One region of the Kocuria sp. MNB10 genome, then DNA from elsewhere that is predicted to be linked to it. Evidence: predicted binding sites of a transcription regulator. Region 1 holds the regulator's gene; the other holds the start of a gene.
The links. The regulator HspR, encoded in region 1, represses chaperone genes until heat shock. The targets are predictions, from matches to a motif close to AAGTTGAGTCNNNNNGACTCAACTT.
Positions count from the first base shown of each region.

Region 2: a site for HspR is predicted at 10,051-10,075, ahead of ACW9PK_RS05035 (Hsp20/alpha crystallin family protein). Genes of this name have one in related genera too.

Region 1 covers NZ_CM133411.1:1,739,890-1,754,493, forward strand. Annotated here, with positions in the region: gene ACW9PK_RS07825 (BCCT family transporter) at 1-1,674, opposite strand, end outside; gene dnaK (molecular chaperone DnaK) at 2,017-3,894, shown strand; gene ACW9PK_RS07835 (nucleotide exchange factor GrpE) at 3,891-4,541, shown strand; gene ACW9PK_RS07840 (DnaJ C-terminal domain-containing protein) at 4,624-5,664, shown strand; gene ACW9PK_RS07845 (heat shock protein transcriptional repressor HspR) at 5,666-6,184, shown strand; gene catC (muconolactone Delta-isomerase) at 6,267-6,578, opposite strand; gene ACW9PK_RS07855 (BCCT family transporter) at 6,585-8,594, opposite strand; gene trmB (tRNA (guanosine(46)-N7)-methyltransferase TrmB) at 8,668-9,660, opposite strand; gene ACW9PK_RS07865 (multidrug effflux MFS transporter) at 9,777-11,024, shown strand; gene ACW9PK_RS07870 (alanine/glycine:cation symporter family protein) at 11,286-12,761, shown strand; gene ACW9PK_RS07875 (amino acid permease) at 12,944-14,404, shown strand; gene ACW9PK_RS07880 (D-hexose-6-phosphate mutarotase) at 14,454-14,604, shown strand, end outside.
Region 2 covers NZ_CM133411.1:1,126,355-1,140,958, reverse strand. Annotated here, with positions in the region: gene ACW9PK_RS05065 (IclR family transcriptional regulator) at 1-215, shown strand, start outside; gene ACW9PK_RS05060 (shikimate dehydrogenase) at 290-1,231, shown strand; gene ACW9PK_RS05055 (bifunctional sugar phosphate isomerase/epimerase/4-hydroxyphenylpyruvate dioxygenase family protein) at 1,228-3,084, shown strand; gene ACW9PK_RS05050 (D-serine ammonia-lyase) at 3,130-4,461, shown strand; gene ACW9PK_RS05045 (TetR/AcrR family transcriptional regulator) at 4,606-5,307, shown strand; gene ACW9PK_RS05040 (MMPL family transporter) at 5,486-9,253, shown strand; gene ACW9PK_RS05035 (Hsp20/alpha crystallin family protein) at 9,403-9,897, opposite strand; gene ACW9PK_RS05030 (ChaB family protein) at 10,157-10,576, shown strand; gene ACW9PK_RS05025 (GNAT family N-acetyltransferase) at 10,640-11,119, opposite strand; gene ACW9PK_RS05020 (1-phosphofructokinase family hexose kinase) at 11,181-12,143, shown strand; gene surE (5'/3'-nucleotidase SurE) at 12,363-13,220, shown strand; gene ACW9PK_RS05010 (NUDIX hydrolase) at 13,455-13,889, opposite strand; gene ACW9PK_RS05005 (NAD(P)H-dependent flavin oxidoreductase) at 13,972-14,604, shown strand, end outside.

The sequences.
Region 1 (14,604 bases):
GTCGTAGCGCAGGTCCCGGTACAGGGCGACCATCATCATGGCCACGATCACCGCGAACGGCAGCGCCGAGACGATCACCAAGCGCTGCATACCGGCCAGGGCGTCGTTGCCCGCCACCAGGATCATGACGATCGCGATGCCGGCGAGGCACGCGCCCCAGAAGATGACGATCCACTTGCTGGGGTCCGGGCGTCCGCGCTGGGTCATGGTGCCCATGACCACGGAGGCGGAGTCCGCACTCGTCACGAAGAAGATGCCGATGACGACCATGGCCAGCACCGAGGTGACGGCCGTGAGCGGGAGCTGGTCGAAGAGTCCGAAGAGCATGGACTCGGCGCCGTTTTCCACGGAGAGGTCCGCCCCGTTCTTCGCGAAGAACATGGCGGAGCCGCCGAAGACGATGAACCACAGGATGCACACCGAGGCCGGGACCACGAGCACGACGGTCACGAACTGGCGGATGGTGCGGCCACGGGAGATCTTGGCGATAAACATGCCCACGAACGGGGACCACGAGAGCCACCAGGCCCAGTAGTACACGGTCCACGTGTTGGAGAACTCGGCGCTCTGCGGGCCCCACGCGGCCGACTGGCCGGTCATGAAGAGGTACTCGGACACGTATGTGGAGAACGTGGAGGGGATCAGCGTCAGCAGGAAGACAGTGGGCCCCACGAGGAACACGAACAGCGCCAGCACGAAGGAGAGTGAGAGGTTGATGTTCGACAGGTAGCGGATGCCGCGCGAAACGCCCGACACGGCGGAGATGATGAAGCCCACGGACAGCAGCACGATGATCACGATCAGCGCGTTGTTGCTGAGCTTGTCGATGCCGCCCACGATCGAGATGCCGGAGCCTATCTGCATGGCTCCCACGCCCAGGGACGCAGCGGTGCCGAAGAGGGTTGCGAAGATCGCGAAGACGTCGATCAGCTTGCCCATGGTGCCGTCCACGCGCTTGTGGCCGAGCAGCGCGGTGAACACACGCGAGATCAGCGGCGCGCGGCCGCGGCGGTAGGCGCCGTAGGCCACGGAGACGCCGACGACGGCGTAGATGGCCCACGGGTTCAGGGCCCAGTGGAAGGCGGACTGCACGAGGGCGTAGACGATCATGGAGTCGCTGCCGGCCTCGGCCACGTGCGCGAAGCCGGGGATCCCGCCCTCGTAGTAGGTCATCGGCTCGAATGCGCCGTAGAAGACCAGGCCGATGCCCATGCCCGCAGCGAAGAGCATCGCGAGCCAGGAGAAGAAGGAGTACTCGGGCTCCTCGTCGTCGCGGCCCAGCTTGATTCTTCCGGTGCGGGTGAAGCCGATGAAGATCATGAAGACCACGGCCGCTGTGGAGAGCAGGATGAAGAACCAGCCGGTGTTGTCCGTGACCCACGCGAGCGCGGTGGCGGAGACCGTGGAGAGGCTGTCCGTGCTGAGGACACCCCATGCGATGAAGCCCACCACGAGGACCGCGGTGACGGCGAAGACCACCTTGTCGGTGCCGAACTTGACCTTGCGGTCCTCCACGCCGACGCCCGGCACCAGTGCCGGGTGGATGCCGTGGGGGTAGGTGAGCTCGTCGATGATCTTCCGGGGGCGGCTGCGGGCGGTCGATCCCTGGGTGGCGTGGTCGTGGGGCGGGGTGGTCGATGGTTCTCGGTCCGTGAAATGCGGTGGCGTGCTCAAGACAGTTCTCCTGACTGCGGCGGTGTGTGATCGGTGAGCTCGTGTGGTGCGGTGGCGCTCCTGGAGGGGTCGGGGGCAGTGCGGGCCCGGCACGTTTCGCCCTGGGCGTACAAACCCATCAGTGTAACGCGGCTAAGTGTCCACCCCCGAATTGCTGTGGAATTCCCGGCAGCTCGGGCGAGACGCGGTGTGCAGATACTTGAGCCGTTGCGACTCAACTTAGGTTGACAAGGGTAGCTCAAGGTGTAAACTTGAGTCTCGAAAGCTCAAGTCTTGAAGGTTCACGGACGGGCCGCGTCGGTGCCCCTCCCGGACCGCATCGGAACAACGAAGGGATAGAACATGTCTCGTGCAGTAGGAATCGACCTCGGTACCACTAACTCCGTGGTATCCGTACTGGAAGGCGGCGAGCCCGTCGTCATTGCGAACGCCGAGGGCAACCGCACCACCCCGTCCGTTGTCGCCTTCTCCAAGGATGGCGAGACCCTCGTGGGCGACGTGGCCAAGCGCCAGGCCGTGACCAACGTGGACCGCACCGTGGCCTCCGTGAAGCGCCACATGGGCACGGACTGGACCACCGAGATCGACGGCAAGAAGTACACCGCGCAGGAGATCTCCGCCCGTACGCTCATGAAGCTCAAGGCGGACGCCGAGTCCTACCTGGGCGACACGGTCACGGATGCCGTGATCACTGTTCCCGCGTACTTCAACGACGCCGAGCGCCAGGCCACCAAGGAGGCCGGTGAGATCGCTGGCATGAACGTGCTGCGCATCGTCAACGAGCCCACCGCCGCGGCCCTGGCATACGGTCTGGAGAAGGGCAAGGAGGACGAGCTCATCCTGGTCTTCGACCTCGGTGGCGGCACGTTCGACGTCTCCCTGCTGGAGGTCGGCAAGGACGAGGACGACTTCTCCACCATCCAGGTCCGCGCCACCGCCGGTGACAACCGCCTCGGTGGCGACGACTGGGACCAGCGCATCGTGGACTGGCTGCTGGAGCAGGTGAAGTCCAAGACCGGTGCGGACCTGTCCAAGGACAAGATCGCCCTGCAGCGCTTGAAGGAGGCGGCCGAGCAGGCCAAGAAGGAACTGTCCTCCGCGACGTCCACGACCATCTCCCTGCAGTACCTGTCCGTGACCCCCGAGGGCCCCGTGCACCTGGACGAGAAGCTCTCCCGTGCCAAGTTCGAGGACCTCACCAAGGACCTGCTGGCCCGCACCGAGAAGCCGTTCAAGGACGTCATCTCCGAGGCCGGGATCAACGTCTCCGACATCGACCACGTGGTGCTCGTGGGTGGTTCCACCCGTATGCCCGCCGTGGTCGAGAAGGTCACCGAGCTCGCGGGTAAGGCCCCCAACAAGGGCGTGAACCCGGACGAGGTCGTGGCCATCGGCGCCGCGATCCAGGCCGGTGTGCTCAAGGGCGACCGCAAGGACGTGCTGCTGATCGACGTGACCCCGCTGTCGCTGGGCATCGAGACCAAGGGCGGCGTGATGACCAAGCTCATCGAGCGCAACACGGCCATCCCCACCAAGCGGTCCGAGACCTTCACCACCGCGGAGGACAACCAGCCGTCCGTGTCCATCCAGGTCTTCCAGGGCGAGCGCGAGTTCACCCGGGACAACAAGAACCTGGGCACGTTCGAGCTCACGGGCATCGCCCCGGCCCCGCGCGGCATGCCGCAGATCGAGGTCACGTTCGACATCGACGCGAACGGCATCGTGCACGTGTCCGCCAAGGACAAGGGCACGGGCAAGGAACAGTCCATGACCATCACGGGCGGTACCTCGCTGTCCAAGGAGGACATCGACCGCATGGTCAAGGACGCCGAGGCGAACGCCGACGCGGACAAGCAGCGCCGTGAGGCCGCCGACCGTCGCAACAACGCGGAACAGCAGGCGTACTCCGTGGAGAAGCTGCTCAACGACGACGAGGGCAAGATCCCCGAGGACGTCAAGACCGAGGTCCAGGCCGACGTCGACGCCGTGAAGTCCGCCCTCGAGGGTGACGACGACGACGCCGTGAAGACCGCGTTCGAGAAGTTGCAGGCCTCCCAGACCAAGATCGGTGAGGCGCTGTACGCCCAGGCCCAGAGCGAGGGTGCCGCCGGTGCCCAACCGGGTGCCGAGGGCGCTCAGGGTGCGCAGGCCAAGGACGACGACGACATCGTCGACGCCGAGGTCGTGGACGACGAAGACGGTAAGAACGGGAGGAAGTGAGCATGAGCGATTCCGAGAACACCAAGGGTCACGGCGAGTCCGTGCCGGAGGACCCGGATCATTCAGCTCAGGACTCCACCGGCACCGAGCGTTCCGAGGGCGGTGAGGGGCTGACCGTGGACGACATCCTGGACACCCCTCAGTCCCAGGACGCCCAGGCCGGGGACACGCAGGCCGCGGACGCGGCGTCGTCGCAGGACGACGCCGCCCCGGCGGGCGAGTCCGCCGCGCAGAAGCTCGCGAACGAGCGCCTCGAAGACCTGCGTCGGCTGCAGGCGGAGTTCGTGAACTTCAAGAACCGCACCGCGCGGGAGAAGGATCAGCTGCGGGACTTCGTCTCCGGCGAGATGATCACCGCGCTGCTGCCGGTCCTGGACGACGTCGACGCCGCCCGCAAGGCCGGGGACCTCGAGGACGGCCCGTTCGCCGCGATCGCGACCAAGCTCGAGGACGCCCTGGGCAAGAAGGGCCTCACCCGGATCGGGGAGGTGGGGGAGGTCTTCGACCCCACCGTCCACGAGGCCGTGCTGCAGCAACCCACCGACGAGGTGGAACCGGACCACGTGTCCATGGTGCTGCGCTCGGGCTTCCGGGTGGGCGCTCGAGTGGTCCGGGCGGCCCAGGTGGCCGTGGCCACGAAGCCGTAGCGCAAGAAATTCCTCGGGGCGGGTCCGCATGACGGGACCCGCCCCGAGTCACACAGGGAAGTACCAGGAGAAAGGAGGCGTCATGGCCAGTCAGGACTGGATCGACAAAGATTTCTACACTGTCCTGGGCGTCTCCAAGGACGCATCCCAGGCGGACATCAAGAAGGCTTACCGCAAGCTGGCCCGCAAGTACCACCCGGACCAGAACCCGGGGGATGCGGCCGCGGAGAAGAAGTTCAAGGACATCACCGAGGCCAATTCGGTGCTGTCGGACCCCGAGGAACGCGAACAGTACGACGCGATCCGGGCCATGGGTTCCGGGGCGCGGTTCACCGCCGGTGGCCCCGGTGGCGCGAGCAACGCTGGCGGCGCCGGGTTCGAGGACCTCTTCGGGGGTCTGTTCAACGGCGGCGGTGGCCGCAGGAGCTACTCCACCTCCGGGGGTGGCGGGTTCGAGGACCTGTTCGCGCAGTTCGGCGGCCAGGGCGGCAATTCGCGGTTCGGCGGGGGCTTCAGTGGCGGCCAGGGCGGATTCGGCGGGGGTCAGGGCGGATTCGGTGGCTACCAGGCACCGCCCGCCAAGGGTGAGGACATCCACACCACGACCACGATCCCGCTGCGTTCCGCGTACAACGGCACCACGGTGAAACTGCGCCGGGGCAACGGCCAGTCCACCACGGTGCGCGTGCCCAAGGGCGTCAAGGATGGGCAGCGATTGAAGATCGCGGGCAAGGGACACTCGGGGCCCGGTGGCCACGGGGACCTGTTCGTGACCGTCAAGGTCAAGGAGCACCCGTTCTTCACCCGCGAGGGCCAGGACGTGCACGTGGACATCCCGGTGACCGCTGCGGAGGCCGGGCTCGGGACCACCGTGCAGGTGCCCACGCTGGACGAGGGCCACGTGACCGTGCGGGTCCCCGCGGGGACGTCGTCCGGGCACCGGATGCGTGTCAAGGGCAAGGGCTTCACGTCCGGGTCCACCACGGGCAACATGATCGTGACGGTGCAGATCCAGTTCCCGGCAGACCTGAACGATGCCGCACGGGAAGCCCTGCAGGAGTTCGCGCGGGCCACCGAGGACTTCGACCCGCGCGCGAACCTGAGCGAGGAGGCGGCGCTCTGACATGGCCATCGACTTCACCCAGCCAGTGTTCGTGATCTCGGTGGCCGCGGAGCTCGCGGACATGCACCCCCAGACCCTGCGCCAGTACGACCGCATGGGTCTCGTGACCCCGTCCCGGGCCTCCGGGCGGGCCCGCCGGTACTCCCAGCTGGACGTGCAGAAACTGCGTCAGATCCAGGAGCTCTCCCAGGAGGGCGTGTCCCTCGAAGGGATCAAGCGCATCATCCAGCTCGAGAACCAGGTGCAGGCGCTGCAGACCCGGGTCACGGAATTGTCCGAGGAACTCGAACGGGAGCGCCGGGCGTGGCAGGAGCGGGACATGATTTTCACCGCCGGTTCCGCCGGGGATGTGGTGCGCATGGCCCGTGGCACCCGGCGCTCACCCCGCAAGGTGTCCCAGGCGCTCATGCTCTACCGCCCGGCCAAGCCCGAGGCTGCGGCCACCGGCCGGGACGCGGCGTCCGCGCGGCGGGATGCGACGTCGTCGTCGACCACGAAGCGGCGCGGCTCGCAGAAGTAGACGACCCGCGAACGGCGAGATCCCCGCGGCTCCTCTCGGGAGGGGCCGCAGGGATCTCGTCACCCGGGGGTACCGCGAAGGACTACTCCTGGATCGTGTTGCCGTCGAAGAAGTCGTCCGTGGTGGCATTGGGGTGCTTGGCCAGCGGGGTCACCTTGACGTTCATGTACGCGAACATGGGGAACCCGGACAGGACGGTCTGCAGCTCGTCGTTGTCCTCGACGTCGTAGATCGAGTAGTTGGCGTACTCGCCCACCACGCGCCAGATGCCCTTCAAGACACCCGTGCGCTGGAGTTCACCGGAGTAGGCCTTCTCGCGGTGCTGGTAATCAGCCTTGGTCTCGTCGGTCATCGATTCCGGGAAGACCACGTCCATGCGGGCCAGGAACAACATGCGGGGCTACTTTCTCTGGGGGTCCGTGGAGGGTGCGTCGGGTTCCACCCTAGGCGCTGCCGCGCGCTCGCCGGGGTGTACGACGTCGTACGAATCGGTAAACTCGCCCGTCTCGTAGTCGTAGGCCACGGGGTTGCCGTCCTCGTCCGTGCGCCGGTACCACTCGGTGACCTCCGGGGCGCTCGAGTCGAAGTCCGCGCCCGCCGCCCACTTGCTGTCCGGGGCGCGTTCCACCGAGAACGTGAAGTCGTCCCCGTACTCGTCGATGCCGTGGCGTACGGACTTGTCCACCGCCCAGCGCGAGTACTGCTCGCGGATGACCATGGGGTCCCGGCGCAGGTCCTTGTGGAAGGCCACGGCCATGGCGAACATGATCAGCGTGAACGGCAGGGCCGTGACGGTGATCAGGTTCTGCAGACCCGTGAGTGCGTTCTGTCCGCCGATCAACAACATCACCACGGCGATCCCGGCCATGCACAGTCCCCAGAACACGGTGATCCGCCGCTTGGGGTTCGGGTTGCCCCGCTGGGACATCTGGGACGTCACCACGGAGGCGGAGTCCGCGGTGGTGATGAAGAAGATGGCCAGCATGAGCACCACGATTCCCGCCATGATGCCGGCCGCGGGCATGCCGTCCAGGACGGTGAAGAAGATCTCTTCCGGGGCCGGCAGGGTCTGCGCGGTGCCGTCCGGGGCGATCGCGTGGTCCTGCATCTGCTGGTGGATGGCGGTCCCGCCGAGCACCGTGAAGGCCATCACCACGATGGACGAGGGGATGAACAGCACCCCCAGGATGAACTGGCGGATGGTGCGGCCCCGGGAGATCTTGGCCACGAAGACCCCCACGAAGGGTGCCCAGGAGACCCACCAGGCCCAGTAGAACGTGGTCCACGAGGACAGGAACGCCTGCATCTCGGGGCCATCCGACATGGACGCGGACAGCATGGTGGGCAGCTCGGCGAAGTACGTGACGATCACGGAGGGCACGAAGTTGAGCAGGAACGCGGTGGGTCCCAGGACGAAGAAGAACAGTGCCAGACCCACGGCGAGGACCATGTTGATGTTGGACAACCATCGGATCCCGCGGGCTACGCCCGAGACCGCCGAGGCGATGAACCCCGCGGTGAGCACCGCGATGATGACGACCGCCGCGGCGTTGCCCGAGGGGCCCAGACCCGTGAAGATCTCCACACCGCGCCCGATCTGCAGGGCACCGATGCCCAGGGACGCCGCGGTGCCGAACAGGGTGGCCAGGATCGCCAGGATGTCGATGATCCGGCCGGCCAGGTTGTCGGTGTTGCCGTTGTGGAAGAACGGTGCGAACACGGAACTCATGAGTGGAACGCGTCCGCGCCGGTAGGACGTGTAGGCCACCGCCACGCCCACGAGACCGTAGATGGCCCACGCGTTGAGCCCCCAGTGCAGCGCGGCCTGCGCGGAGGCCTTCTTCATGGCGTCCACCGTGCCGGGGTCCGCGGATCCCGGGCGCGGGGACAGGAAGTAGGTCATGGGCTCGAAAGGGCCGAAGAAGATGATCCCGATCCCGATCCCCGCCGCGAACAGCATGGCCGCCCACGACGCCGTGGAGTACTCGGGCCGGTCCCCGTCCAGGCCCAGCGGGATCCGCCCGTAGCGGGACACCGCGATGTACAGCAGGTAGAGCAACAGCCCGATCGCCAGGACGTTGAACGCCCACCCCATGTTGAGCATCGTCCAGTTCAGCGCCGCACCGGACACGGCCGTGAGTGACGCGGTGTCCACGACACCCCACCCGATGAACGCGACGATCAACCCGCCGGCCACGCCCACCACGATCTTGTCGATTCCGTAGCGCACCTTCTGGTCCTCCACGGACACGCCCGGCACCACGGCCGGGTGGATGTTGTGGGGGTAGTTGATCTCGTCGAGGAACGAGCGCGTGGCGTCCTTGCGGTTCGCCGGTTTGCGGGCGCCCCCGCGTGGCGAGGGCTCGGGCTCCGCGTCCGACGGGTGGGACGGTCGTGTACTGGAGGACACCGGGACTCCTGCGGGTCGGTCGGTCAGGGACCTTCCCACAGTAGGCCCCCGGACCGGTTCGCCCCGGGTCTGGCTAACGACGGCGGTAGGTCAGGTCCCGCGGGATCCGCCCGGCTTCCGTGGCTTTGCGTTCGAAACTCGTGAGGATCCGGCCCTCCCAGCGCGGGGCCCACCCGGCGTCCGGGTGCTCGTCGTCCGCGAGCGGACCCGGATGCACGTTCTCGAAGTCCGCGTCCGCGTCGTCCAGGACCTCGCGCATCACCACCGCGTACTCCTGCCAGTCCGTGGCTAACCGCCACAGTCCACCCGGTTCCAGGACGCGGGCGGCCAGTTCGGCGAAACCGGGGGAGACCAGGCGCCGCTTGTGGTGGCGGGTCTTGTGCCACGGGTCCGGGAAGAAGACCCACAGTTCGTGCACGGAACCGGATTCCAGCATGTGCTCGAGCACCTCGGGGGCGTTGGCCTGCGCCACGCGCACGTTGGTCACACCGGCCTGGGCGGCCTTCATGAGTAGATCCGCCACACCGGGCTTGTAGACCTCCACGGCCAGGTGGTCCAGCTCCGGGTGGGCCGCCGCGTGGGACACGATGGCCTCGCCCAGGCCCGAGCCCACCTCCACGACGACCGGCGCCACGCGGCCGAACACGGCCTCCCGGTCCAGGCGGTAGCCGGGATCCACGGACGTGTCGGTCATGACGCGGGGGATGTCCAGGACCCACTCGCCCGCATGCTCGTCCCACGCCTTCTGGCGCTTGGGGGACAACCGGTCACCGCGGCGCACAAACGAGTACGGCTGCCGCGGGAACGCCACGCCCGCGGGGGCACCGCCGGTCGCCGCGGCGGGACCCGCGGGAGCGTCGTCGCCTGTCGTAGCGTCGTCGTTCGTCGGGGTGGCATCGGCATCGGTGGGCTCGGATGACGACGGCGCGGCACCGGCCGCACGGGCCTCGGCGGGCTGTTCGGTGCGGTGTTCGGGGGCCGGGGACGCCTCCGGGGCGCTGCCCGGGGAGTCCGGGAAGGCCGCGTCGTGCGCGGACGTGTCAGGGGTGCGATCGCTGGATTCCATCGTGGATCATCCTAGGCGCGGGGGCGTCGCAGGAAGGGATCGGGTGACCCGCGGCACCTACTATTTGAACAGCCCACCCACCCCTCAGCGCCCAGGCGCGTGCCAGGAGAGCCCGCATGACCCAGAACCCCGCGTCCCCCGAGCCCGGTCGCAGCAGGCTGGGATTGGGCCCGCGCCTGGACTGGATCGTGCTCGTGGGCGCCCTGGGCATCCTCTCCGCCGTGAGCCCGCTGGCCACGGACATGTACCTCGCGTCCATGCCGGAGATGGGCGAGTGGTTCGGCTCCCCGGCCAGCATGATCCAGCTGACCCTCACTGCGTACATGGTGGGCATGGCGCTGGGTCAATTCCTGCTGGGCCCGCTCTCGGACGTGCTGGGGCGGCACAAACTCATGGTCACGGGGAACCTGATCTTCCTGCTCGCGTCCGTGGGGATCATCGTGGCCCCGGACATCCACTGGGTGCTCGCCCTGCGGTTCGTGCAGGGTCTCGCCGGGGCGGCGGGCGTGGTGATCGCCCGGGCCGTGGTCTCGGACATCGCCCATGGCCACCGCGCGGCCCAGCTGTACTCGGTGCTCGCGCTCATCACGTCCCTGGCACCCGTGGTCGCACCGCTCGCGGGCGGTGTGATCGCGACCGTGGCCGACTGGCGTGTGGTGTTCTGGGTGCTCGCGATCTTCGGGGCCGTGATGCTCGCGTGCTCCGTGTTCATCGTGCCGGAGACCCTCCCGCCGGGGCAGCGCTCGCGGGGCGGGCTGGGGCGCATCCTGCGCAACGCCGGGCAGGTGATCAGTGATCGGCACTTCACGCTCTACGCCCTGAGCTTCGCCTTCGCGTTCGGTGCGCTGTTCTCCTACATCTCCGCGTCCTCGTTCGTGATCCAGAACGTGCTGGGCTTCAGCGCCCTGGTCTACTCCGTGATCTTCGCGATCAACGCGTGCGGTTCGATCACCATGGGAGTGGTCAACACCAAGCTCGCGGGCAGTCGGGACCCCTCCTCCCTGTTGCTCGTGGGGGTCACGGGACTCGCAACCTTCTCCGTGCTCAACATGGTCCTGGTGCTGCTGGGCGTGGTCGGAGCGATCACCCTGGTGTTGTTGTTCCTGGCCCAGTCCTGCATGGGACTCGTCCTGGGCAACGCCGTGGCTATGGCCCAGCGCCAGGCCCAACGGCTGCGCCTCTCCGGCACAGGTTCCGCCGTGGTGGGCATGGCCCAGTTCATCCTGGCCGGGCTCGTCACGCCCCTCACGGGCCTCGGCGGGGAGTACACCGCGGTGCCCATGGTGCTGAGCATGGCGGCATGCGCCGTGATCTCCGTGGGACTGGTCCTCACGGCGCGCCGGCAGGGGACGCCCCTCCGGTGAACCACCCGGCGCTGCAACGTCGTTCGTCGGGCGGACGTCCCGGCCGCGTCGTCCGGAGGGCGAATGTCCCGACCCGGCGGTGTCGCCCGTCGGGTGAATGCCCGGACCCGGCGGCGTCGTCCCGCGAGCCGTGCGACATGGCCCCCGCTCCGCGCGCCGACGGGCCCGGAACCGCGCGGGATGTGGTTCACTGTCCGGGACAGTGACATTGTTCACACACCGTCCGTGGCACCCTGCCCCAGTTGAACGAGGGACACCTTCATGCTCGATTCGCTCCAATCCATTCTCGACACGATCGGCGGGTTCGTGTGGGGGCCGTTCCTCCTGATCCCGCTGCTGCTCGGAACGGGCATCTACCTGACCATCCGGCTGTCCGGACTGCAGATCACCAAGTTGATCCCCGCACTGCGCCTCGCGTTGTTCGAACGCAAGGACAAGGACGCCCCCGGCGGTGACGTCTCCCAGTTCCAGGCATTGACCACGGCGCTCGCCGCGACCGTGGGTACCGGCAACATCGTGGGCGTGGCCACGGCCATCTCGATCGGCGGCCCCGGCGCCCTGTTCTGGATGTGGGTCACGGGCGTGCTGGGCATGGCGTCCAAGTACTCGGAGGCCTTCCTGGGCGTGCGGTTCCGCACCCGAGACGCCAAGGGCGAGATCTCCGGCGGTCCGCAGTACTACCTGTTCCGCGGGATCCCCAACGGTTTCGGCAAGTTCCTCTCCCTGTTCTTCGCGATCGCCGCGGTGCTCGCGTCCTTCGGGATCGGCAACATGACCCAGGGCAACTCCATCTCCGCGAACGTGGAGTCCTCCTTCGGTGTGCCCGTGTGGGTCACGGGCCTCGTGCTCGCGGCGCTGACGCTGCTCGTGCTCGTGGGCGGGATCAAGTCCATCGGCAAGGTCACCGCCGCGCTCGTGCCCATCATGATTGTCTTCTATGTCCTGGGCGCGCTCTACATCCTGGCGGTCAACATCGAGTCCGTTCCCGCGGCGTTCGGGAGCATCTTCAGCACGGCCTTCACGGGGCACTCCGCGGTGGGCGGCTTCGCCGGATCCGCGATCATCCTGGTGGTGCAGATGGGTGTGGCCCGCGGCATCTTCTCCAACGAGTCCGGCATGGGGTCCGCGGCCATCGCCGCAGCGGCCGCGCAGACCACTCACCCCGTCCGTCAGGGGCTGGTGTCCATGACCCAGACGTTCATCGACACCATCATCGTGGTGACCTGCACGGGCCTCGTGATCGTGACCACCGGCGTGTGGGACCAGGGCAAGGACTTCGCGGCCACCATGACCGGGGACGCCTTCAGCCATGGGCTGCCCGGCGGGTGGGGCCACCTGATCGTGACCCTGGGCCTGATCCTCTTCGCGTACTCCACGATCCTGGGCTGGGCCTACTACGGCGAGCGCTGCATGGAGCGCCTGTTCGGCCGCAGGTCCGTGATGCCGTACCGCGTATTCTTCTCGCTGATCGTGTTCGTGGGCTGCAGCGTGCCGTTGGCCATCGTGTGGTCCTTCGCGGACCTCATGAACGGGCTCATGGCGCTGCCCAACCTGCTGGGTCTGCTCATCCTCTCCGGGCTGATCGCCCGCGAGACCAAGCACTACCTGCGCAACGACCCGCAGTTGCGCGCGGACAAGCTGCAGATCGACGGGTTCATGGAGGGCCGCCCCGGGGCCATCGACAGCTACGTCTCCACCGACTCCGGTCGCCCGGACCGGGCGCAGCGCGTGCGCTGACCGCCGCTCCGCCCGCTCGCCGAGCTTGTCGGGGCCCTCGGTCCCGACGGCGCTGAACAGCGAGGGCCCGAAACGGCATGTGATCCGCGGATCACCTGCCGTTTCGGGCCTCAGCTGTTTCCGACACCCGGGCGCAGGCCCCGCTACAGTTGGGCGCCCGCCCGGGAGTACCCTCTGACTCCATGACGAACAGTTCCACCGCGGTGTCGCCGCCGCACACGCACTCCGAGCCCAGCAGGGGCCTGAGCAATCGACACATCCAACTGATCGCGATCGGCGGTGCGATCGGCACCGGGTTGTTCATGGGATCGGGGCGCACCATCTCCCTGGCGGGCCCGGCCGTGGTGTTCATCTACGTGGTGATCGGTTTCTTCCTCTTCTTCATGATGCGCGCCATGGGCGAGCTGTTGTTGTCCAATCTGCGCTATAAGACCTTCGCGGACTTCGCCGCCGATCTGATCGGCCCGTGGGCGGGGTTCTTCGTGGGTTGGTCCTACTGGTTCTGCTGGATCGTCACGGCGATCGCCGAGCTCGTGGCCATCACGGGCTACGTCCAGTTCTGGTGGGCGGCCGTCCCGCTGTGGCTGCCCACCGTCCTCGTGGTCCTCATCGTGTTCCTGCTCAACGCCGTGAGCGTGAAGAACTTCGGGGAGATGGAGTTCTGGTTCGCGCTCATCAAGATCGTGGCCATCCTGGCCCTGATCGTGGTGGGTGCGATCATGGCGCTGACCCACTTCGCATCCCCGGACGGGCACACCGCCCAGCTCGCGAACCTGTGGAACGACGGCGGGTGGTTCCCGAACGGCGCCATGGGCGTGGTCGCGGGGTTCCAGATCGCGGTCTTCGCGTTCGTGGGCATCGAGCTCGTGGGCACCACCGCGGCCGAGGCCCGTGATCCCCGCACGACCCTTCCCCGGGCGATCAACTCCGTCCCGGTGCGCATCCTCATCTTCTACGTGGGATCCCTCCTGGCCATCCTGGTGGTCACCCCGTGGCGCTCGATCAACCCCGAGCAGTCCCCGTTCGTGGCCATGTTCGCGCTGGCCGGGCTCGCGGGCGCCGCGTCCGTGGTGAACTTCGTGGTGCTGACCTCTGCGATGTCCTCGTCCAACTCCGGGGTGTTCTCCACGTCCCGGATGATGTTCGGTCTCTCCGCGGAGGGCAGCGCACCCGGGATCTTCAAGGGTCTCAACCGCGTGGGCGTACCCGTGCGGGCCCTGTACCTCACGGCGGGCATCCTGCTGCTGACCATCCCCGTGCTCTACGCGGGGGACTCGATCATCGAGGCGTTCACGCTGATCACGTCCGTGGCGTCCCTCTTGTTCGTGTTCGTGTGGTCCATGATCCTGATCTCCTACATCCGCTACCGCATGAAGTTCCCCGAGCGCCACGCCACCTCCGAGTACAAGATGCCCGGCGGCGTGGTGATGTGCGCTGTGGTGCTCGCGTTCTTCGTGTTCGTGGCGTGGGCGCTGAGCACGGATCCCCAGACCGCCACGGGGCTGGTAGCGGTGGCCGCGTGGCTCGTGGTGCTGGGAATCTCGTGGGCCTTCGTACGCCGCACGGAGTCCCACCGGCAGACCTTCGAGTGGTTCAAGCAGGAGATGGCCCGCCCCGTGGAGCACGAACACCCGTCCCGATAGAACACGCCTGGCCCCTGTTCAGCACGCACCCCATGCTTAAGCTGGGGACATGACTCGACTGCCGGAACCCCTGTCCCTGTCCTGCGCCGACGGCTCGGGATCCGTCCTGAGCTACGGCGCGCACGTGGTGTCGTGGGCACCGGAGGATCACGAGCCCGTGCTGTGGGTCTCCTCCCGCTCCTACAACGAGACGGGCAGAG
Region 2 (14,604 bases), 610 kb from region 1:
TCCGGGAGCAGGGGTGGGCCCTGCAGGACCAGGAGCACGACGACGGTATGGCCGCCCTGGCCGTGCCCGTCATGTCCCCAGGTGCTCCCCTCCAGGCGGCGCTCGCGCTCGCCGCGCCCGTACACCGGTGCGATCCCACTGAGCTCATCCAGAACGTCCCCCTGTTGCGGGAGGCCGCGGACCGACTCGCGGTGGTGCTTCCGCAGCGCAGCTGATGTTCGGGTCCGGGCTCCCCGGGCCCTGAATTCGCACCTCTTGACCACGGCACACACTCCCCGGAAGGAGTCCCATGTCCACTCGCAACGAGTCCTACCTGGTGGGTTTGATCGGCGACGGCATCACCCAGAGCCTCACCCCGCCCATGCACGAGGCCGAAGCGGACCGGCACGGTCTGCGCTACCTCTACCGCCCCGTGGACCTGGGGGTGATCGGACGCCCCGGCACGAGTGTGGGGGACCTCTTGCGGGCCGGGCGTGATCTGGGGTTCAACGCCTTCAACATCACGCACCCGTGCAAGCAGCTCGTGCTCGAGCACCTGGACGAGATCGATCCGCGCGCCGAGGCCATCCAGGCCGTGAACACGGTGCTCATCCGGGAAGGAAAGTTCATCGGGTACAACACGGACTGCTCGGGGTTCACCACCGGATTCGGGCACGGTCTGCCCGGCGTGACCGTGGGGTCCGTGGTGCAGTTCGGTTCCGGCGGGGCGGGGTCCGCGGTGGCCGAGGCCCTGCTGTCCCTGGGTGCGCAGCGGCTGTGTCTCGTGGACGTGGACGTGGCCCGCGCCGCCGAGCGAGCGAGCGAACTCGCCGCCCGCTACCCGGACGCGGTGGTGGAAGCCGTCACGGCCGAACGGGCCACGGAGCACATCGCGGCGGCCGACGGCGTGGTCAACGCGACCCCGGTGGGGATGCACCACCACCCCGGGACGCCTTTCGACGTGGGTCTGTTGCGACCGGAGCACTGGGTCGCGGACGTGATCTATCTTCCGCTCGAGACGCCCCTGGTACGGGCGGCGCGGGCTCTCGGGTGCTCGGTGCTGGACGGTGGACACATGGCCGTGGGGCAAGCAGTAGATGCGTTTGCATTGATCACGGGGGTTGCCCCGGACAGTGCCCGCATGCGCCGGCACTTCCTGGAGCTCACCGGCCAGGGCGACGACGCCGTTACCGTCCCCGCGTCCGCTCCCGAGGGTGAGCGCAACCACGAGAAACAGGAGGGTGTCCTGTGAGGACCAGTATCGCCACGGTGTGCTTGTCCGGAACCCTCGAAGAGAAGATGCGGGCGGCGGCCTCCGCCGGGTTCGACGGGATCGAGGTCTTCGAGCCGGACCTGGTGGTCTCGCCGTCGTCGCCCGAACAACTCCGAGAGCTCGCAGCGGAGCTGGGGCTCTCCCTGGACATGTACCAGCCGTTCCGCGACGGCGTGGAGGTGGCCCCGGAGACGTTCCCGGATTCCCTGCGCCGACTGCGCGCCAAGTGCGAACTCATGAACCGGCTGGGCACCACGGTGCTGCTCGTGTGCTCGAACGTGGCTACCGGTGTTCTGGACGACGACCAGGCGATCGCCGAGCAGCTGCGGACCGCGGGCGACGTCGCCGACGAATACGGGATCGACCTGGCCTACGAGGCTCTCGCGTGGGGCGCGCACGTCAACGACTGGCGCCACGCACACCGGATCGTGGAACTCGCGGACCACCCCCGGGTCGGGACGTGCCTGGACAGCTTCCACATCTTCTCCCGCGGGGACACCGTGGCCGGGGTGGAAAAGTGCGACCCGGACAAGATCTTCTTCGTGCAGCTCGCGGACGCGCCCCTGCTCCAACAGGACGTGCTCTCGTGGTCGCGCCACCACCGGGTCTTCCCGGGTGAGGGGGACTTCGACCTGGTGGACCTGTTGGGCCGCCTGCACGAGTGTGGGTACGCCGGGCCCGTGTCCCTGGAGATCTTCAACGACTCGTTCCGGCAGGCGGACGTCTATCGCACGGCCGTGGACGGGTTGCGGTCCCTGCGCTGGCTCGAGGACCAGACCGCGGACGTCGTGCGCGACGCCGGCGGGGAACCCGAGCGCGAGCCGCTCGTGCTCACCGATCTGCCCGCTCCGCAGACCCCCGACGACTGGGACTTCGTGGAGCTGCGCACCCGGGAGCTCGGGCGCGTGACCCGGTTGCTACATCAGCTGGGGTTCTCCCTGGCCGGGCACCACCGCTCCAAGGACTCGGTCCAGGCGTGGACGCAGGGGCCGGTGCGGATCGTGGTCTCGGAGGACCCGGGGGCCACCGTGCAGCCCACGCGGCTCGCGGCCCTCGGCTTCCAGGTCGCGGATCCCGACCTCGCCGCGTACCGCGCGGAACGCCTGCTCGCCCGGGCCGTGGATCGCGCCCAGCAGCCGGACGAGACCGTGCTGCACGGCGTGCTCGCGCCGGACGGGACGGAGTTATTCTTCGGCCCGCACGGCAACCATGGGGTGCCCCCGTGGCTCGGGGAGTTCGGCGCGGACCAGGACGACGCGGCGTCGGGCGCCCTGATCACGGGCGTGGACCACGTGAACCTGGCCCAGCCGTGGCAGCACTACGACGAGGCGGTGCTGTTCCTGACGTCCCTGCTGAACCTGCATCCCACGTCCTCGCAAGAGGTCGCGGGGCCGTCCGGACTCGTGCGCTCGCAGGTCATGCGCTCGGAGGGCAACACCGTGCGGATCCCCCTCAACGTGGCGCCCATGGCCGCGGAGCAGGGCGCCTTCACGGGCGCGGCCTACCCGGAGCACGTGGCGCTCGCGTGCTCGGACGTCGTCGCGGTGGCACGCCGGGCACGACGCCGCGGGCTCGCTTTCCTGCCCGTGCCGCGCAACTACTACGAGGACCTCGTGGCCCGCTTCGACCTGGATCCTGAGTTCGTGGCCGAGCTCGAATCCCACGGGCTGCTCTACGACCGGGACGAGCACGGGGAGTTCCTGCACTTCTACACGGCCACGCTGGGCGAGGTGTTCGTGGAGGTCGTGGAACGCCGCGGCGGCTACGAGGGCTTCGGCGCCCCCAATGCTCCCGTCCGGTTGGCCGCGCAGTACCGGGAGTTCGGGGGCTGAGCCCGGTCGGTGGCCTGTGAGAGCATGCCGCGCCATGATGGGGCCATGGATACGCCGGAGATCGAACCCACCGCGGAGCCGCCGAGGCAGCACGGGTCAAGGGGTGCGTCGGATCCCGTGCTGTCCCGGCTGGCCCGGGAGGAACCCCTGACATGGTGGAATCCCGCGGTGGACAGCGCCCGGGGGCTGGCGGCTTCCGGGGTGGACCCGGCCTTGGTCGACGACGCCGCGGCGCGCCTCGAGCGGTTCCGGCCCTGGATTGCGGCGACCTTCCCCGAGACCGCGCCCGCGCGGGGGCTCATCGAGTCGCCATTGGACGAGGCCGGCGAGTGGCAGCGCGTTAGCGGTATCCGGACGGGGCGGGTCCTGCTCAAACGTGACGACATCCTCCCCGTGAGCGGTTCCATCAAGGCCCGTGGCGGGGTGCACGAGGTCCTGCAGTACGCCGAGACGCTCGCGGTGCGCCACGGCCTGCTGCCGGAACCACCGCGGCCCGGACCGGACTACACCGTGTTCGGGGCCGAGCCCTTCCGCCGGCTCATGCGGGAGCACCGCGTGGTCGTGGGTTCCACGGGAAACCTGGGGCTGTCCATCGGGATCATCGCCGCGGCGCTCGAGCTGCGGGCCACGGTGCACATGTCCGTACACGCGCAACAGTGGAAGAAGGATCTGCTGCGCTCGCGGGGAGTGGAGGTCGTGGAACACAGCACCGACTACACGGAAGCCGTCGCGGCGGGGCGTGTGGCCGCCGAGGCGGACGAGTCGGTGCACTTCGTGGACGACGAACACTCGCTGAGCCTGTTTGCGGGGTACGCCGTGGCGGGGGCGCGGGTGGCCCGGCAATTACATGACCTGGGTGTCGCTGTGGACGCTGAGCATCCCCTGTACGTGTACCTTCCATGTGGCATCGGGGGAGCCCCGGGCGGCGTGGCCTACGGATTGAAACGGGAATTCGGGGATGCAGTGCACTGTGTGTTCGTGGAACCCACCCGCGCACCCTGCATGCTCCTGGGTGTGTACACGGGTCGTCATGACGGGATCTCGGTGGCGGAACTGGGGTTGGACACCCGCACGGTGGCGGACGGGCTCGCGGTGGGGCGGGCCTCAGGATTCGTGGGTCGAGCCGTGGAAGGGTTGCTCGCCGGTTACGTCACGTGCACGGATGAGGCGATGTTGTCCCAGGTCAGGAGCCTGTATGGCGCGGAGGGCATGGTGGTGGAGCCCTCGGCCGCCGCGGCCCTGGACGCCCTGCGGCGCGTCGCCCACGAGGGAGCGGGGGAGAACCCGATGAAGATCCCCGACGGGGCCACCCATCTGGCCTGGCTCACCGGTGGTGGCATGCTCCCGGATCACGTGCGGGCGGGATACCTCGCATGACGCTCCGACAACCGACGTTCCAGGGACCGACGCCCCCACCATCGATCCCTCAAGGACTGAAGTACGCAGACCTGGCAGGGAGGTGATGAGAGCCTCCTCATCAGAAGATGCACACAGTGCAATTACTGCCGTACGATGGATCACGTGTTGACCACGTTGCTGTCCGGATGCGCCGACGACCGTTCGGGTGAGCCTCGATCAGGGGAGCCCAAGGACAAGCGCGAAGCCATCCGGCTGCGCAATCGGCGGGCCATCATCGCGGCCGCGGGTGAACTGGCCACCGAGCTGGGCACCGACCGCGTGACCGTCAACGAGTTGGCCGCGCGGGCGGGGGTCTCCCGCCGGACCATCTTCAACCACTTCCCCTCGGCCCAGGACGCGGTGTTCGAGTACCTCTCGGAACTCGTGGCAGGGCTGATCGACGGGGTGCTGCGGGATCTCCCGGAGCCGACGACGCCGAAGGGTACGACAGCGGCGACGTCGGACGTTTTCCTGGGGGACGTCTACCGGCAGTTGATCGGATCGCTGCGCACCCACACCCTGATCGAGGAACTCCAACCGGTGTTCTCCGTGGACCTGCAGGACACCCCCGCGGCCTCGCTGTGGGGATTCAGGGTGACCCGCACCGCCGTGGACCGCTTGAACGAGGTGCTGCGCGAACGACTGCCGCAGCACTCGTCCTTCGAGACGCACTTGGTGGCCACCACGCTCATCAACTCGTTCGCTGAGTGCCTCGACGAATGGGTTGCGCGCACCGGGGGCGAGCTGGACGAGCGGGGTCGCCGGATCTGGGACGAACTGTTGACCACCGCGCTCGGCGTCCTGGGGCGGGGCTTCGATTCCTGATGCCGCGCACCGATCCGAAACCCTGACCAGCACCACCGGCGAGCCCCCGACGCCGGGGCCCGAGACCGCAGACCGGCGCCGCGGCGTCGTCGACAACCGCACAGCACCCATGGACCGATCAGCCGCCGCCCCGCGCGACGCACCCACCAGAGAACTTCCGATTCAGTAGGAGAATCCCGTGGCACGACTTCTGTACAGGCTGGGCAAGAGCGCAGCCTCCCACGCGTGGGCGGTGATCTTGGTATGGCTCGCGGTGCTTGCGTTGGCCGTGGGCGGGGTCGCCATGTCGGGTGTGAACCTGAGCAACGCCATCACGATCCCGGGCACCGAGACCCAGAACCTCGCGGACCGGCTCAAGGACGAACTCCCGGAGGCGAACCAGGGTACCGGGCGCGTCGTGTTCTTCACGGAGGACGGCTCCGAGTTCACGCAGGCCCAGAAGGACGGCATCGCCGAGGCCCTGAAGGCCACCGAGGACGTGGACCAGGTGGCCTCCACGAGCAACCCGTTCCAGACGCAGCAGCAGCTGGACGACGGTCGGCAGCAGTTGCGGGACGGCCGCCAGCAGCTCGAGCAGGGCGAGCAAGCACTCGCACAGCTGCGCCAGAATCTGCCGCCGGGCGTGAGCGAACAGCGCATCCTGCAGCAACGCGGGATCGACCCGCAGCAGATCGCCCAGCAGAAGGCCCAGCTCGAAGAGGGTGAACGGGCCACGGAACGCATGGGTGACTACCGCGTGGTCTCCCGGGACGGCAACTCCGCGATCAGCGTGGTGAGCTTCTCGGTGGACCAGACCTCCGTGGAATCGGACACCAAGAGCGCAGTGATGGACGCCATCAAGGACCACCCCGTGGACGGCGTGGACGCCGAGTTCTCCCAGGAGCTCGCGCAGGACATCTCTTCCCTGGTGGGTCCGGCGGAGATCGTGGGCGTGATCATCGCGGCCCTGGTGCTGCTGATCATGCTGCGCGCCGTGGTCCCTGCGGCGCTGCCCGTGCTGACCGCGCTGTTGGGCGTGGCCATCGCCACGAGCGCCACCCTCGCGTTCTCCGGCGTGATCGACATGATGTCCGTGACGCCCATGCTCGGCGTCATGCTGGGCCTGGCCGTGGGCATCGACTACTCCCTGTTCGTGCTCAACCGGCACCGGCAGCAGTTGCGACGAGGTATGCCCGTGCGGGAATCCATCGGGATGGCCGTGGGCACCTCCGGAACCGCCGTGTTCTTCGCGGCGCTGACCGTGATCGTGGCCCTAGTGGCTCTGAACGTCACGGCGATCCCGTTCCTGGGACTCATGGGCACCGTGGCCGGTGTGGCCGTGGCGATCGCCCTGCTGTTGACACTCACACTCACCCCTGCTCTGCTCTCCCTCGCCGGGCGGCGTGTGCTGCCCAGGAAGGTGCGGGACGCCGCGCCCCGCGAGGAGAACATCGACGAGCACGACGTCCCCCTGCACCTGCGCCACCCCTGGATCACCACCCTGGCGTGCGCGGCCGTGCTCATCGTGCTCGCGCTGCCGGCCCAGACCATGCGCCTGGGCCTGCCGGACGCGTCCACCGAACCCCAGGACAGCACCCAGTACCAGGCCTACCAGCGCATCGCGGACGACTTCGGTGCGGGTGAGAACGGACCCCTCGCCGTGGTCGTGGACCTCCCCGGGGGTCTCAACGATGCCGAGGCCACCGACAAGATGAACACGGTGGCGGACCGCTTGGCGCAGCAGGACGACGTGGCCAACGTGCTCCCCGGTGTGACCACGGACGACAACACCACCGGCGTGATCCAGGTGATCCCCTCCTCGGGACCCGCGGACGCCGCGACCGAGGAACTCGTCAACAACATCCGGGACCTCAACGGCGACCTCCAGGCCAACGAGGACGTCCACGTGGGTGTGGCCGGCACCACCGCGGCGAACATCGACGTCTCCCATTTGCTGGGCGAGAAACTGCCCCTCTACCTGGGCGTCGTGCTGATCATCTCGCTGTTGTTGCTGCTCATGGTCTTCCGCTCCATCCTGGTCCCGGTGATCGCCACGCTGGGCTTCCTGCTCTCCGTGCTCGCGGCCTTCGGTGCCGTGGTGGCCGTGTACCAGTGGGGTTGGGGTGGCGCCGTGTTCGGCGTGCACGATCCCGGGCCCATCCTCAGCTTCCTGCCCACGCTGATGATCGGCATCCTGTTCGGCCTGGCCATGGACTACCAGTTGTTCCTGGTCTCCGGGATGCGCGAGGCCTACGCCCATGGGCACCCCGCGCGCCAGGCCGTGGTCTACGGCTTCAAGGCGGGCCGCTCCGTGGTCACCGCCGCGGCGATCATCATGATCTCCGTGTTCGCGGGCTTCATCTTCGCGGACATGGCCATGATCCGGCCCATCGGCTTCGCACTCGCGATCGGCGTTCTCCTGGACGCGTTCGTGGTGCGCATGCTCCTGATCCCCGCGGTCATGCGTTTGCTGGGCGAGAAGGCCTGGTGGCTCCCGCGCTGGCTGGACAAGATCCTCCCGCACGTGGACGTCGAAGGTGAGTCCCTCGCCGTGCAGGGTGCCGGGCAGTCCGGCACGGTCTCCGCGGGCGACGCCGCCGTGTCCGCCCCCGTCACCGGTCGCCATCGCGCGGTGTCGGGGAAGCGCCGGGAAAAGTCCGGTCACGGGCAGCACGCCGCGACCGCCGCCGTGGCCACCGCGGGTGCGGCCGGTGCGGCCGGTGTTTCCGGTCGGACGACGTCGCACGGTCACCGTGCCGGGGCCGGCGAGCGGACCCACGGTCACGTCGGGAACCACCGCACCGCGGCCGATCACCGTGCCACCTACCACCGGGGATCCGAGCGCCGCTCGGCCGGGCAGCACCATGCCACCGGGACCCCTCTCGGTGCCGTGGCCGATGACGCCCAGCGCCGCGGTGAGCCCGAGGGCGCTGCCGAGAATGGGGGCTCCCGCGAAGACGCCGCAACGCCCGGAACCGCGGGGACCCAGCGGCGTCGCGGTCGGCACGCGGCGGCTTCCACGAGCACGTGCATTGCCGAGGACCGGGCCGCCAAGCCGGCCGCGGACGTGATCGTGCGCGCCGCGGACCCGGTGCTGCGCGCCACGAACCAGGCGTTGCGGGTGCTCCCGGACGTGCTGGATTCCGAGGAGAAGCTGCTCGAGTCCCTGGCCGTGCGCGGCGAGGAAGCGGCACCGCACAAGGCGATGCACAAGCGCGCGAGCTTCGAGAAGGTCATGGTGGCCGGGTACCCGGTCATCGTCGCGCGGCCCAAGGCAGCCATCACCCGGGCGGACGCCCCGGTGGTCGTGCATTGGCACGGCGGAGCGTACGTGAACCCCATGACCACGGTGCACTGGCGCTGGATCGACGCCCTGATGCAGCGCACCGGGGTCACCGTGGTGGTGCCGGGCTACGGGCTCGCCCCCGATCACACGGTGGACGAGGCGCTCGAACTCGCCGACGGCGTGTGGGACCTGGCCCGTTCGTTCGGCCCGCGCGTCTTCCTGTCGGGCGACTCCGCCGGCGGTGGTCTGGCGTTGGCCCAGGCCATGCGACTGCGGGACGCGGATGATCTCGGCGTGGCGGGTTTGATCCTCATGGCCCCGTGGGTGGACACCACGGTGACGAACCCCCAGATCGAGGCGTACCGGGACGCGGACCACATGCTCGGTACCGACGGCGCTCGGGCCGCCGCTCGTTGGTGGGCCGGCACACGGGACGTCACTGACCCCATGGTGAGCCCCGCGTTCGGCGACGTGCGCGGACTACCCCGCACGTTCGTGCTGCAGGGTGACCGGGACATGCTCTACCCGGACACCATGGAGTTCGTGGCCGAGCTGGTGCGAGCAAACGTCGACACCACCGCGGTGGTCTGCGAGGGCGGACCGCACGTGTACGCGCTCATGGTCTGGTCCTCCCGCGCGTCCGAGGACCTCGACCACGTGGTGCGGTGGATGAACCGCTGACCCCGTCGTGAACATGACTGTGCCCCGCAGGGTGACCTGCGGGGCACAGTCATGTCATGGGGCGGTGAGCCCCCGATTGAGCAGGCTTGTTCCGACCGGGTGGATTCGCCGGTCAGCGCCGGTGAAGGGCCGGTCCTGATCGGCCCTGTTCAGTCCTGCGACCCCTCGGAGTCCTTCTGCACGTTCTGCGAGCGGTCCTCGTCCGAGCCCTTGTCGTGCTCCAGGACCACGTTGTCGTGGTGTTCCTGGCCGGTGGCCACCTGGATCTTGCGCGGCTGGGACTTGGGGGACACGGGGATGGTCACGGTCAGCACGCCGTTGTCGTACGCGGCGGTGATGTTCTCCGTGTCGATGCCCTGGCCCAGGTTGAGCTGGCGGACGAACGAGTGGCTGCGGCGCTCGCGCACGATCCACTTGGTGTCCTTCTCCGCGGAGGGCAGACGACGCTGCGCACGGATGGTCAGCAGCTGACCGTCCACGTCCACGTCCACGCTCGTGGGATCGATGCCCGGCAGGTCCGCGGCAAGGTAATAGTTGGCGCCCTGACGGTAGAGGTCCATGGGCATCTGCTCCAGGCCGTTGCGGCCAGAGAGGACCTGGTTGGCAAAGTTCTGGACCTCGGAGAACGGGTCGAATGTAGCCATGACGATTACTCCTTCACTCTGCGGCACCCACGTGCTGTGCCCCGCGATCCGGTCGATTACCCGCGTGGAGCCATCACGTTTCTTGAGTCTTTGTGACTCAACAACGTCTAATGTAGCAGGCTGTCGACGGAAGTGCTAGTCATTGACGCACGAAAGCTGAGTGGCACTGACTCAAGCAGCGGGCGGGCCTGTTGCAGCGGCGTCGGCGGCGCGTAAGATCGAGTCACCAGTGACACCCGAACGCTTTGAGGAGGCCCCCGTGCCCAAGGCGAAGAAGAACGGCCACGCGCGTCAGGACGAGATCCCGTCCACGCTGCAACGCTCGGACGAGAACGCACAGGACACGTTCGCGCAGACCTACGACTCGGCGCAGGAGGAATACCACGACGACGCTCGGGCGGCGCGCACCGCGTGGTCGGCCGTCAAGCACACCCACGAGAAGGTCGGGGACCACTGGGAGCCCAAGGAGCACAACGGGCCCTCGGACGACAGCGCCGAGAAGGGCGGTCTGAACTCGGAGGACACCGCCGGCGGGGTGGACGCTAATGCCGGCAAGGAGCACCTGTACGAACTCGCCCAGGAACTGGACATCACGGGACGCTCGGACATGGCCAAGGACGAATTGGTCGAGGCGATCGACAAGGCCAACCGGAAGAAGACGCGCGAGGCCCGCGACTGAGGTTCACCGCTCGGCGGGCTCATACCCTGCGGGTTTGTGACTGCTGGCCTGCGATCGGTGGGTCTACAACTGGCGGGCCAGGAAGACCGAGGCCGTGGTGGCGTCGTGGAAGGAATCCACGGGCTCGTAGCCGCGCTTGCGGAACATCGCGATCCCCTCGGTCATCTCCTCGTTGAGGGAGACCACGGCCGTGGTGGCGCCGAAAGCGCGCACCTTGTTCTCGAGTGCCCGCACCAGGGTGCGCGCGTGGCCCTGTCCGCGGTGTTCCGGGGTGACCCAGATCCGGCGCAGTTCCACGCGGTCATCGTCGAGTTTGCGCACCGCGCCGCACGCGATGACCGAGCCCGTGACCAAATCCGTCATGAGGAAGAAATCCCCGTGCGGCGGAGTGACGTCCTCCGGGGCGGTGACCTCGGTGAGTTCGGGATCGAAACCGCCGTCGATCCGGTTGTTCAACTCGCTGAAGTACGCGCTCAGGGCGCGCAGCGTGTGCTCACTGGCGGCCTGACCTTCCACGATACGAACCGGTGCGGTGACGTTCATCCCACCATGGTGACACCTTGGTGTGCTGTTCACCAGCGCCCGTGTCAGGTAGCTTTCGTTCGTGACCGAGACCCGCCCCGGCCCCAAGCCGCGTATCTCCATCCTGGTTCCCACTCCGCTGCTGATCACGGAAATCACGGAACCGGCTGCGCATCGTAACCGTAGTTCCCACGAGTCGGACGTGCACATGCACCCCGGCGGGCAAGGGCTGTGGGTCGCCCGGATGGCCGGGTCGCTGGGGGTGGACGTGTCCGTGAGCGGGCCGTTCGGCGGGGAACTGGGCTCGCTGATCCGCACCATGCTGGACGGGTTGGGCATGCAGGTCAATGCTGTGCGCTACGGATACGGCAACGGTGGATACGTCTACGACCTGCGCGGTGAGGACCGGGAGACCGTGGCCCACATGCCGCCCCCGGAGCTCTCCCGCCATGAACTGGACGATCTCTACGGCACGGCGTTCGTGGACGCGCTCGCCTCGGACGTCCTCACGGTTACCGGGGCCGAACCCGGGGACGTGGTGCCGGCGTCGTTCTTCGGCCGCCTTATCCGGGACACGCGGGATGCCGGGACCACCGTGGTCGCGGACCTCAGCGGCAAGCCCGCACTGGCGGCCGTGGCGGCTAACGTGGACGTGCTCAAGATCAGCCACGAAGAGGTGCTCGATCTCGAGCTCGTCGCGGAGGACACCGCGGAGGCCCTGGTGAGCGCCGGACACATGCTGCTCGAACGCGGTGCGGGCGCCGTGGTGATCTCACGCGCCAAGGACCCCGCGCTGCTCGTGGAGAAGGATTCCGTGCGGGAGGTCTCCGCGCCGTCCATCACACCGCTGGACCACCGAGGGGCGGGGGACTCGATGACCGCGGGGATCTCGGTGGGTCTGGCGCGCGGTCTCGATCTCGTGGAGGCCGTGGCCCTCGGTGCATCAGCGGGAGCGCTGAACGTGGCGCGCCGCGGCCTGGGGACCGGCAACCGCACGACCATCGAGAAGTTCGCCCGCGAGATCACGGTGCGCACGCTGTCCTGACGTTCCGGGTGCTTGACCTGTGGCTCTCCGATTCGGTGCCACGACCCGGCTCCGGCTCGACGCGCCGAGCAGTTCGGTCTGACGCCCAGTGCACCCTGACCGGACGTGGTCGCGGGCAGTTCGGCCCGTGTGAAGCGTGACCGGGTTGGTCCTCCTGGGTGGCATGGCCCGAATACCGGGCTCTGGTCCGCGTGACGGGCGCGTGTCACCATGGTGCACATGCACATCCTGGTCACCAATGACGACGGCATCTCGTCCCCGGGGCTCGCGGTTTTGGTGCGCGCTGCATTGGATCGGGGGCACACGGTGAAGGTGGCCGCACCCGCCGAGGAGTACTCGGGTGCGAGTTCCTCCCTGTCTGGGGAGGAGATCGACGGCCGGATCGCGCTCGTCGCAGCCGCGCCGCCCGGGATGCCGCGCGACGTGGACTGCGTGGGCGTGAAGGCCGCACCCGCATTGATCGCGTTCCTGGCGTCCTATGGTGCGTTCGGCCAGCGGCCCGATCTCGTGCTCTCGGGGGTCAACCTGGGCGCGAACACGGGCAAGGCCACATTGCATTCCGGTACCGTGGGGGCGGTCCTGACGGCCGCGTCCCACGGGATCCCCGGCATCGCGGTGTCCATCACGTCCGGCGCGCCGCAGCACTGGGACACCGCGCACCTGGTCACCCGGTTCGCGCTCGAGCGATGGGAGACCCGTCCGTTCGACGAGTGGATCCTCAACATCAACGTCCCCGACGTCGCCCCCGAACGCCTCCGCGGACTCAAACCCGCGCGGTTGGCGGGCTTCGGCGCGGTGCAAGCGCAGATCGGCCGCGGGGACGAGAAGCACATCGCCGTCACCTACAGCGCCGAGACCGGCCCGGAGGAACCCGACAGCGACCACTACCTCCTCACCCACGGCTGGGCCACGGCCACCCTGCTGCGCGCCCCGGTGGACGACCCCCACCAGACCCTGCGCACCTTCGCCCCGGACGCTCTGGGCATCACCCCTCGCGATCCCTCCGCCGACGACGCCGCACCCGCCCCCCTCGACGACGTCACCGTGGACGCCGCCACGGTCATGCGCCGCACGTGACCCGGAGCCTCTGCTGTCGTGGCGTGGAACAGAGTGAAACGGCGATACCCCAGTGACCCGCCCCGGGAATGCCCGCCCATGTGACCCTCACAAACCTTTGGGCACGCGGAAACCACTATCGAAACGCTGGGCACGCGGAAGCCAGTATTCGGGCGGTTAAGTGGCTTTGGAGTGCCTGAAAATCCGCGGTGGGTCTCTACGTGCCTCAAACTTTGCCGGTGGCCTCCGCGTGCCTCACGACTCGCAGCCGGAGACACACGCCCCGCTGGACGCGGCACGCAGCGCCGGGAGAGCGTGCAACCGAGCCAGGGGAGCGAGGTCCGTGACGTCCTCCGCACCCGCGAGGGGCTGCCACCGCAGTTCCACGATCTCCGCTGCAGGCACGGGGGTGTCGGTGAGCGGCACGGTGCTCACGAACACGTGACTGTGCAGCGCGTGACCGGGTTCGTTCGCGGCATCCGAGTGCCATTCCCCCACGGGGCGCAACTGCTCCGGGGTCAGCGAGATCCCCAGTTCCTCCCGGACCTCGCGGATCCCGGTCTCCAGCGGTGTCTCGTCCCCCTCTGGCTTGCCCCCGGGGAACATGAACATCCCGGTCGAACGCTTGCGCACGGTCAGGACCGCCCCGTCCGAGGCGCGCCGCAGCACCACGCCGGTCACCTTGATCACGGGACGTGAGGGGGTCCTGTCGGCGCTGGTGAGGGGACTGGCATCATGGGAATCCGGCACGCCCCCACTATAAGGAGCCACGATGACGAACCCCCTGCACGATCTGTCCGTACCCGTGGTGCAGGCGCCCATGGCGGGTGGCCCCTCGACCCCCGCGCTCGCCGTGGCCGTGGCGGAAGCGGGCGGACTGGGGATGCTGGCCGCGGGTTACAAATCCGCGAGTGTCATGGCGGAGGAGATCCGTGAGGTCGCCGCACGCACGGACCACTTCGGGGTCAACCTCTTCGTCCCCGAACGGGACCCCTCCGATCCGGAGCAGCTCAAGGCGTACGCGCGAGCCCTCGCCCCCGTGGCCGCCGACCTGGACGTCCCCGCACCGCAGCCGGGCCCGTTCACGGATGACGACTACCCGGCCAAGCTGGATCACCTCGTGGCCAACCCCGTGCCCCTCGTCTCGCTCACGTTCGGACTGCCGGGAGCGGCCGACGTCGCGCGGTTGCGTGAGGCGGGCAGCGTCGTCGTCCTCAATGCCACGGACGCGCGGGAAGTCGAGGCCGCGGTGGAACTCGCACCGGACGCGATCGTGGTGCAGGGCCGCGAAGCGGGCGGACACCGGGCCACACACGGCCAGGCCACGACCCCGGAGGACATCAGCACCGCGGAACTGCTCGACCAGGCGCGTGAGTTGAGCGAGATCCCGTTGATCGCCGCGGGC